3 regions of the Faecalibacterium taiwanense genome follow, and region 1 is predicted to be linked to each of the others. Evidence: predicted binding sites of a transcription regulator. Region 1 holds the regulator's gene; each other region holds the start of a gene.
The links. The regulator HrcA, encoded in region 1, represses chaperone genes, less so after heat shock. The targets are predictions, from matches to a motif close to TGTTAGCACTCNNNNNNNNNGAGTGCTAACA.
Positions count from the first base shown of each region.

Region 1 (2,265 bases):
CGAGATGAACGCAGTGGCGGCCCAGTATACCGAGGTGCTCAGCAAAAGCTTTGCGCTGACCGCACTGGTGGCCGACCGTGACCGCATCCTTACGGTGAGCGGCTCCGGCCGGCGGGAGCTGGCCGACCGCAGCATCAGCCAGCCGCTGGAAAAGCTGATGGATGGCCGCAGGTTGTACCAGAGCGAGGGCATTGCCGAAAAGTGCATCCTGCCCTGCGAAGGCTCGCCCCGAGCAGTGCTGTGTGCCGCACCCATCATTGCGGCAGGCGATGTGACCGGCGTGGTGGCCCTGCTGACCGAAGACCGCACGGCCACGCCGGATGCCGCCCAGCTCAAGGCCGTGAATGTGGCAGCGGCATTTCTGGCAAGGCAGATGGAAGAGTAAAGAACATGCCGGAGCGCTTTCCTTATAATAAGGAGGGCGCTTTCTTCGTTTATGACAGAATTATGAATCTTTTAAAACATTTTTCCAAGGGGCTTGACAGCACCGGAAAATTGGCTATAATGGTCTTAGCACTCAGGAACAAGGAGTGCTAAACAAACAAAGCGAACGCAAAAAGGAGGCAGGCGCTATGACGATGGATGCACGCAAGCAGCGAGTCTTGCAGGCGATCGTGGCGCTGTATGGTCTCGAAGGCGAGCCCGTTGGCAGCAGCGTGCTGGCAAACTACTTTGACATGGCAGTTTCCAGCGCAACGCTTCGCAATGAGATGGCGGCGCTGACAAAGCTGGGTCTGCTGGAGCAGCCCCACACCAGCGCGGGCCGTGTGCCCAGTGCCAAGGGCTACCGTTACTACCTTGATAATCTGCTGACCGACGATCAGCCGCTGGATCGTGTGAGCCGCGCCCGTGTGGATGCGGTGTTCGCAAGCCTTGACCACGAGCCGGAAAAGCTGGCCGCAGGTGCCGCCAAGGCGCTGGCCGCCATCAGCGGCTGCACCGCCGCCATCAGCACCCCGTGTGCCGAGGATCTGTGCATCGCCCACTATGAAGTGGTTCAGGTGGGCCGCAGCGCAGCGGCTGTGCTGGCCGTTACCACGGCCGGTTACGTTCGTACCCGTGTGGCACGGGTGCGCACCGGTCTTTCCCGCGAGAATGCGGCAGCACTTGCCGCACTGCTCAACCGCAACCTTACCTTTGTAGCGCCGGTGGATCTTTCCACCCGGCTGCTGGCAGAGCTGTGCAGCCAGATCGACCCGGAGCTGGTGCCTGTCATCAGCGCGGCGGCTGCCATCCTGCAGGATTCCGTCAAGCCCCACGTATTTCTGGGCGGCGAGCAGTACCTGCTGGACTGGCCCCAGCTGGACGGCAAGGTGGGCGACATCCTCACACTGCTGAACGACGAGGAGCAGGCCGCTGGCCTGATCGCACCTCCGGCAGAACGCAGTGAGAGCGTGCTGCTGGGCGAGGATCTGGAACCGCAGATCCCGGGCCTGTGCATCGTGAGCGACCGGTATCTGGTGGGCGGAGGCCTGTGGGGCTCCATTGCATTGATCGGCCCCACCCGGATGCCCTTCCAGAAGCTGATGCCGCTGCTGCATTACTTTGCAGACCAGCTGGGCGAGGGCATGAGCGGCAAACGAAAAGACACCCCACAGGCTGCCGTACCCCGGCGGACTGTGATCTATAAGGAGGATCTGGAATGAGCGAAGAAGCAAAAAAGACGGCTCCGGCTCAAGAAGCGGAGCAGCCCGAAACGGCTCCCGAGGAAAAGGCCCAGCAGGCAGCACCCGAACAGGAACCTGCTGCTGAAGCTGCCGACCCGAAGGATGACAAGAAGAAGGATGGCGGCTGGTTCAACAAGAAGGCCCGTGAGCTGGAAGCCGTAAAGGCAAAGCTGGACGCGGCCGAAGCCAACGCTGCACAGGCCAAAGACCAGCTGCTGCGCATGGCAGCGGAGTACGAGAACTACCGCAAGCGCTCCACTCGCGAAGCCGACCAGAAGTTCAACGATGGCATTTCCTTTGCGGTGAACCAGATCATTCCCATTCTGGATACGCTGGAGATGGCAGCAAATGCCCCCACCACCGACGAGAACTACAAAAAGGGCGTGACCATGACGCTGGACAAGGCCGCCAAGGCGCTGGATGCCCTCCATGTGGAGGAGATCGAGGCGCTGGGCAAGCCCTTTGACCCCAACTTCATGAACGCAGTGCAGCAGATCCCCGCCCCGGACGGACAGGAGAGCGGCACCGTCATCACGGTCTACCAGAAGGGCTACAAGCTGGGCGATAAGATCGTCCGCCATGCGACCGTTGTAGTGGC
Region 1 covers NZ_CP155552.1:354,432-356,696, forward strand. Annotated here, with positions in the region: gene PXT33_RS01620 (stage V sporulation T C-terminal domain-containing protein) at 1-385, shown strand, start outside; gene hrcA (heat-inducible transcriptional repressor HrcA) at 573-1,646, shown strand; gene PXT33_RS01630 (nucleotide exchange factor GrpE) at 1,643-2,265, shown strand, end outside.

Region 2 (2,265 bases), 1.2 Mb from region 1:
CAGAGCCTCGCCCTCGATATCCTCAGCCACGATCAGCAGCTTCATACCATTCTGCATGACCTGCTCCAGCAGGGGAACCAGATCCTGAATCACGCTGATCTTCTTATCGGTGATCAGGATAGCGGCATTGTCCAGATCAGCCACCATCTTGTCGGTATCGGTGACCATATACGGGGTAAGGTAGCCGCGGTCGAACTGCATGCCTTCCACGATCTCGTTGTAGGTCTCAGCGGTGGTCTTGTTCTCCTCAATGGTGATAACGCCATCGGAGGTGACCTTCTCCATAGCCTCGGCGATCAGACGGCCGATCTCGGGGTCGCCTGCAGAAATAGTGCCGACGCGGGCGATATCGTTGCTGTCCTTCACCTTCTGGCTGTGAGCCTTGATGGTCTCAACAGCCTTGGCAACAGCCTTGCTCATGCCACGGCGGATATCCATGGGGTTTGCACCGGCGGTGACATTCTTCATGCCCTCGGTGACCATGGCCTGTGCCAGAACGGTTGCGGTGGTGGTGCCGTCGCCTGCTGCGTCGTTGGTCTTGGTAGCGACTTCACGCACCAGCTGTGCGCCCATGTTCTCGAACTCGTCCTTCAGCTCGATCTCCTTGGCAATGGTCACGCCATCGTTGGTGATGACCGGTGCACCGAACTTTTTGCCCAGCACCACATTGCGGCCCTTGGGGCCCAGGGTGATCTTAACGGTGTTTGCCAGGGTATCGATACCGGCACACAGTGCCTTGCGGGCATCCTCGCCCTGCTTGATCTGCTTAGCCATAATCAAATCGCTCCTTTAAAGCTCAATTTTCAAATATCAGAGGGGAAACTGCTCAGTCCTCAACGACTGCCAGGATATCGCCCTGACGGACGATGGTGCACTCTTCGCCGTCCACCTTGACCTCGGTACCGGAGTACTTGCTGGTGAGGACCTTGTCGCCGACCTTCACAGTCATCTTGACTTCCTTGCCGTCCACAACGCCGCCGGGGCCGACAGCGATGACCTCAGCCACCTGGGGCTTTTCCTTAGCACTGCCGGTCAGGATCAGACCGCCCTTGGTGGTCTCCTCAACCTCAACAGCCTTAATGACAACACGGTCTGCAAGAGGAATGATCTTCATAGTTCTTGCCCTCCTATAGTAAAAATATAATTTAAAACTTTGCTGTGTCCAAAGGGCCTCCTGTCGGCTCTTTGGTTCTTTAGCACTCCATTTCTCTGAGTGCTAAGTGTATTGTACTCATCTTGACCCAAAAAATCAAGACCTTTTTTGCTTCTTTTTGTTAAGAATTTATGACAGATGAAAAAATCAGCCGTACAGCGAAAAAGAGACAGCTTTCTTCTTGGACAAAAAAGCTGTCTCTTCTTCTGGTTTTTCATGTTCGGTCTGCACTCTGTGCCGTCCTCTGCGCTGCAAAGCGCTCAAAAGCAGGCTTTGGCAGAAGGATGCGCCCTGCCAGCGGCTGTACCTGTACAGTGATCTGCTCCTTGGGTGCGCATTCACCGTCTGCCGTGGCAACGATCGGCCCGCGGCCATCCGCAGCGCGCAGGCTCACCTGTTTTGCGCGGCGGTAAATGAAGTACGGCTCTGCAGCCCTGACGAGCTGACCGTTCTGGAAGTGCTTGCCGCTCTTGTACATTCCCAGCAGCTTTGCAATGGTCACGCGGCTCACCTTGCGGATGATATATACATCCAGCCAGCCATCGTCGGGCTGTGCTTCCGGCGCTGCATAGAAGCCGCCGCCATAGGTGCGGCCATTGCAGATGGCACACATCAGGCAGTCCACATCCAGCGTTTCACCATCGATGGTGTACTCCACCCTGCGGCCGATGTGTCCGCACAGCTGTTCCACAATGGAAAGCACATAGGCCATCTCGCCGCCGCACAGCGGGATGCGCCGGAACTTCGGGATGCCGTAGGCAACCTGCGCATCCAGACCGGCAGCGCAGATGGTGGCCGAAAGGCCAAGGCTGGTCTGCATCAGATCGATGCTCACCGGCCCACCGGCCAGCTGGGCATCCAGATCCAGAAACTCTTCCTTTGTACCAAAGGTGCGCAGAAAATCGTTGCCGCTGCCAAAGGGCAGACAGCCCACGGCTGCATTTGCATAGCCATAGATCCCGGTGAGCGCTTCGTTGAAGGTGCCGTCGCCGCCGGCAGTGAAGACCCGCAGTTCTTCCCCGCTCTGCCGGGCCTGCTGCGCAGCGGCATTGGCCAGCTCCCGGGCATGACCGGCGTGATTTGTGACCTGAATGGCATATTCTTCCGGCGCA
Region 2 covers NZ_CP155552.1:1,539,220-1,541,484, reverse strand. Annotated here, with positions in the region: gene groL (chaperonin GroEL) at 1-774, opposite strand, end outside; gene groES (co-chaperone GroES) at 827-1,114, opposite strand; gene PXT33_RS07720 (diacylglycerol kinase family protein) at 1,368-2,265, opposite strand, start outside.
Region 2: a site for HrcA is predicted at 1,192-1,222, ahead of groES (co-chaperone GroES). Genes of this name have one in related genera too.

Region 3 (2,265 bases), 820 kb from region 1:
TATGAGAAGATCCGCCGGATGATCGAGCGGGAAAAAGAGCAGTACGGCTGGGAGTTCCTGTTCCTTGGTGCTAACATGGACGCCGTGAAGGAAGCTGCCCGCTTCGGCATCTCGTCCGACCGGGCTGTGCGGTTTGAGAATGACGCACAGGGCGTGGCGGTCAACTACCACGTTGTTAGCGAGACAGTCTCCCGGATGCGGGAAGCACCCTGCTGCGCGTCCATCGGCGCAGAGTGGAAAGAACAAATCGAAGCTGATTTCCAGAAGCGGCATCATAGGTAAGGGAGGAAACAGCCATGTTAGGAGCAATTTTGGGTGACATCGTGGGCAGTCCCTATGAATTTGACCACAACAATTACAAGCACAAGGATTTTCCGCTGCTGAGCGAGAAATCGCACTTCACCGATGATACCGTCATGACCGCTGCGGTGGCAGTTGGTCTGATTGACGGAAAGGGTCTGCCGGAGAGAACATTTTGTGCAGTGCAGCATGAAATGCGGCTCTGGGGCCGTAAATATCCCCATGCCGGTTACGGCGGGATGTTCCGCCGGTGGCTGCACGCAGAAAATCCGAATCCCTATGGCAGTTTCGGTAACGGCTCGGCTATGCGGGTGTCGGCAGCGGGCTGGCTGTTCGATACGCTGGACAAAACGCTGGAAATGGCAAAAGTGACCGCTGAAGTCACCCACAACCACCCGGAGGGCATCAAGGGCGCACAGGCCACGGCGGCAGCAATTTTTCTGGCTCGTACCGGCCACAGCAAGCCGGAGATCAAGCGGTATGTGGAGCAGACCTTCGGTTATGACCTGAACCGTACCTGCGATGAAATTCGGCCGACCTATCATCATGTGGAGACCTGTCAGGAAACTGTGCCGGAAGCAATCATTGCTTTTCTGGAAAGCGTCAGTTTTGAGGATGCACTTCGCAATGCGGTCTCTCTGGGCGGCGACAGCGACACCCTTGCCTGCATCACCGGCGGCATTGCCGAAGCTTTTTACGGGATGCCGCAGGAACTGCGGGACGAGACTTTGAAACGTCTGCCGGAGGATATCCGGGAAGCATATGAACTGTTGTGCTTCATGATTGCCAAGATGATATAAAATGCGATGATGCGACTGAATTTTGAAAAGATTGCATAGGATTTTATAAAAGTATTATTCTTTCATGAATTTTAGCACTCTTCTATTGACACTGCTAATGAACGGTGCTATAACAGTGGCGTGCTCAGGAGGAAGGGCAAAAGGAGAGCCGCGAGGCTCCCCGGAAAGCCCTTCTGAATGGACGCTTCAGATTTTTTGCCCCGACCCGAACGCCGGGATTGGAGGAATGATTTATGCTTATGCCAACTGTTTTCCATGAAAACCTGTTCGATGATTTCTTCGATCCGTTCTGGAATGACGCTGCACTGGAACGTATGATGAACCGTGAGGCTCGTGATACCTTTGGTAAGCGCGGTGCAAACATGATGAAGACCGATGTCAAACAGACGGACAACGGCTACGAAGTAGCTGTTGACCTGCCGGGCTGCAAGAAGGAAGACGTTCAGATGGATCTGAACGACGGCTACCTGACCATTCAGGCAGTGCGCAGCCACAGCAACGACGAAAAGGATAAGAAGGGCCGCTATCTGCGGCGCGAATCCTTCTCCGGCACCTGCGCGCGCAGTTTCTACGTGGGCGATGTGAAGAAGGAAGACATCCACGCAAAGTTCGAGGATGGCGTCCTGCACATCGAGCTGCCTGCTCCTCAGCAGACGAAGGCTTTGCCTGAGAACCCGAACCTGATCGAGATCGAGTAAAACGCCGGTCGTGTGCGCCAAGGCACAACGCACATAAGATGCCCCCGGAGAGCCGCAACAAGCCCTCCGGGGGCATTTTTGTTTCGCTATCTTTTCCGCAAGGGAAAATCATGGTATACTGAGAACAGCAACTCGGAATTTATGGAGGTACTTCACTATGGAATACAAACGCTTTGGCGGTAAGCTCCTTGTCCGCATCGACAAAGATGAGGAGATCGGTGAAACAAATTTGATTTTAGGGGGACAAAGATGAGTGATGTAAAAGGAAAGACCGGCGCAGTCCTGAGGGAGACGGCAGTCCTGACCGGGGCGGTGGCGATCATTGCGGCGGGCGTTTTCTTTTTTCTGGTGCCGAGCCATACATCCGTCAGCAGCATTTCCGGCCTTGGCATCGTGCTGTCCAATTTTGTGCCGCTGCCCTTGTCGGTCATTACGATGATCCTGAACGTCGTGCTTCTCATCATCGG
Region 3 covers NZ_CP155552.1:1,176,314-1,178,578, forward strand. Annotated here, with positions in the region: gene PXT33_RS05980 (vWA domain-containing protein) at 1-282, shown strand, start outside; gene PXT33_RS05985 (ADP-ribosylglycohydrolase family protein) at 297-1,100, shown strand; gene PXT33_RS05990 (Hsp20/alpha crystallin family protein) at 1,334-1,798, shown strand; gene PXT33_RS05995 (YitT family protein) at 2,048-2,265, shown strand, end outside.
Region 3: a site for HrcA is predicted at 1,170-1,200, ahead of PXT33_RS05990 (Hsp20/alpha crystallin family protein). Genes of this name have one in related genera too.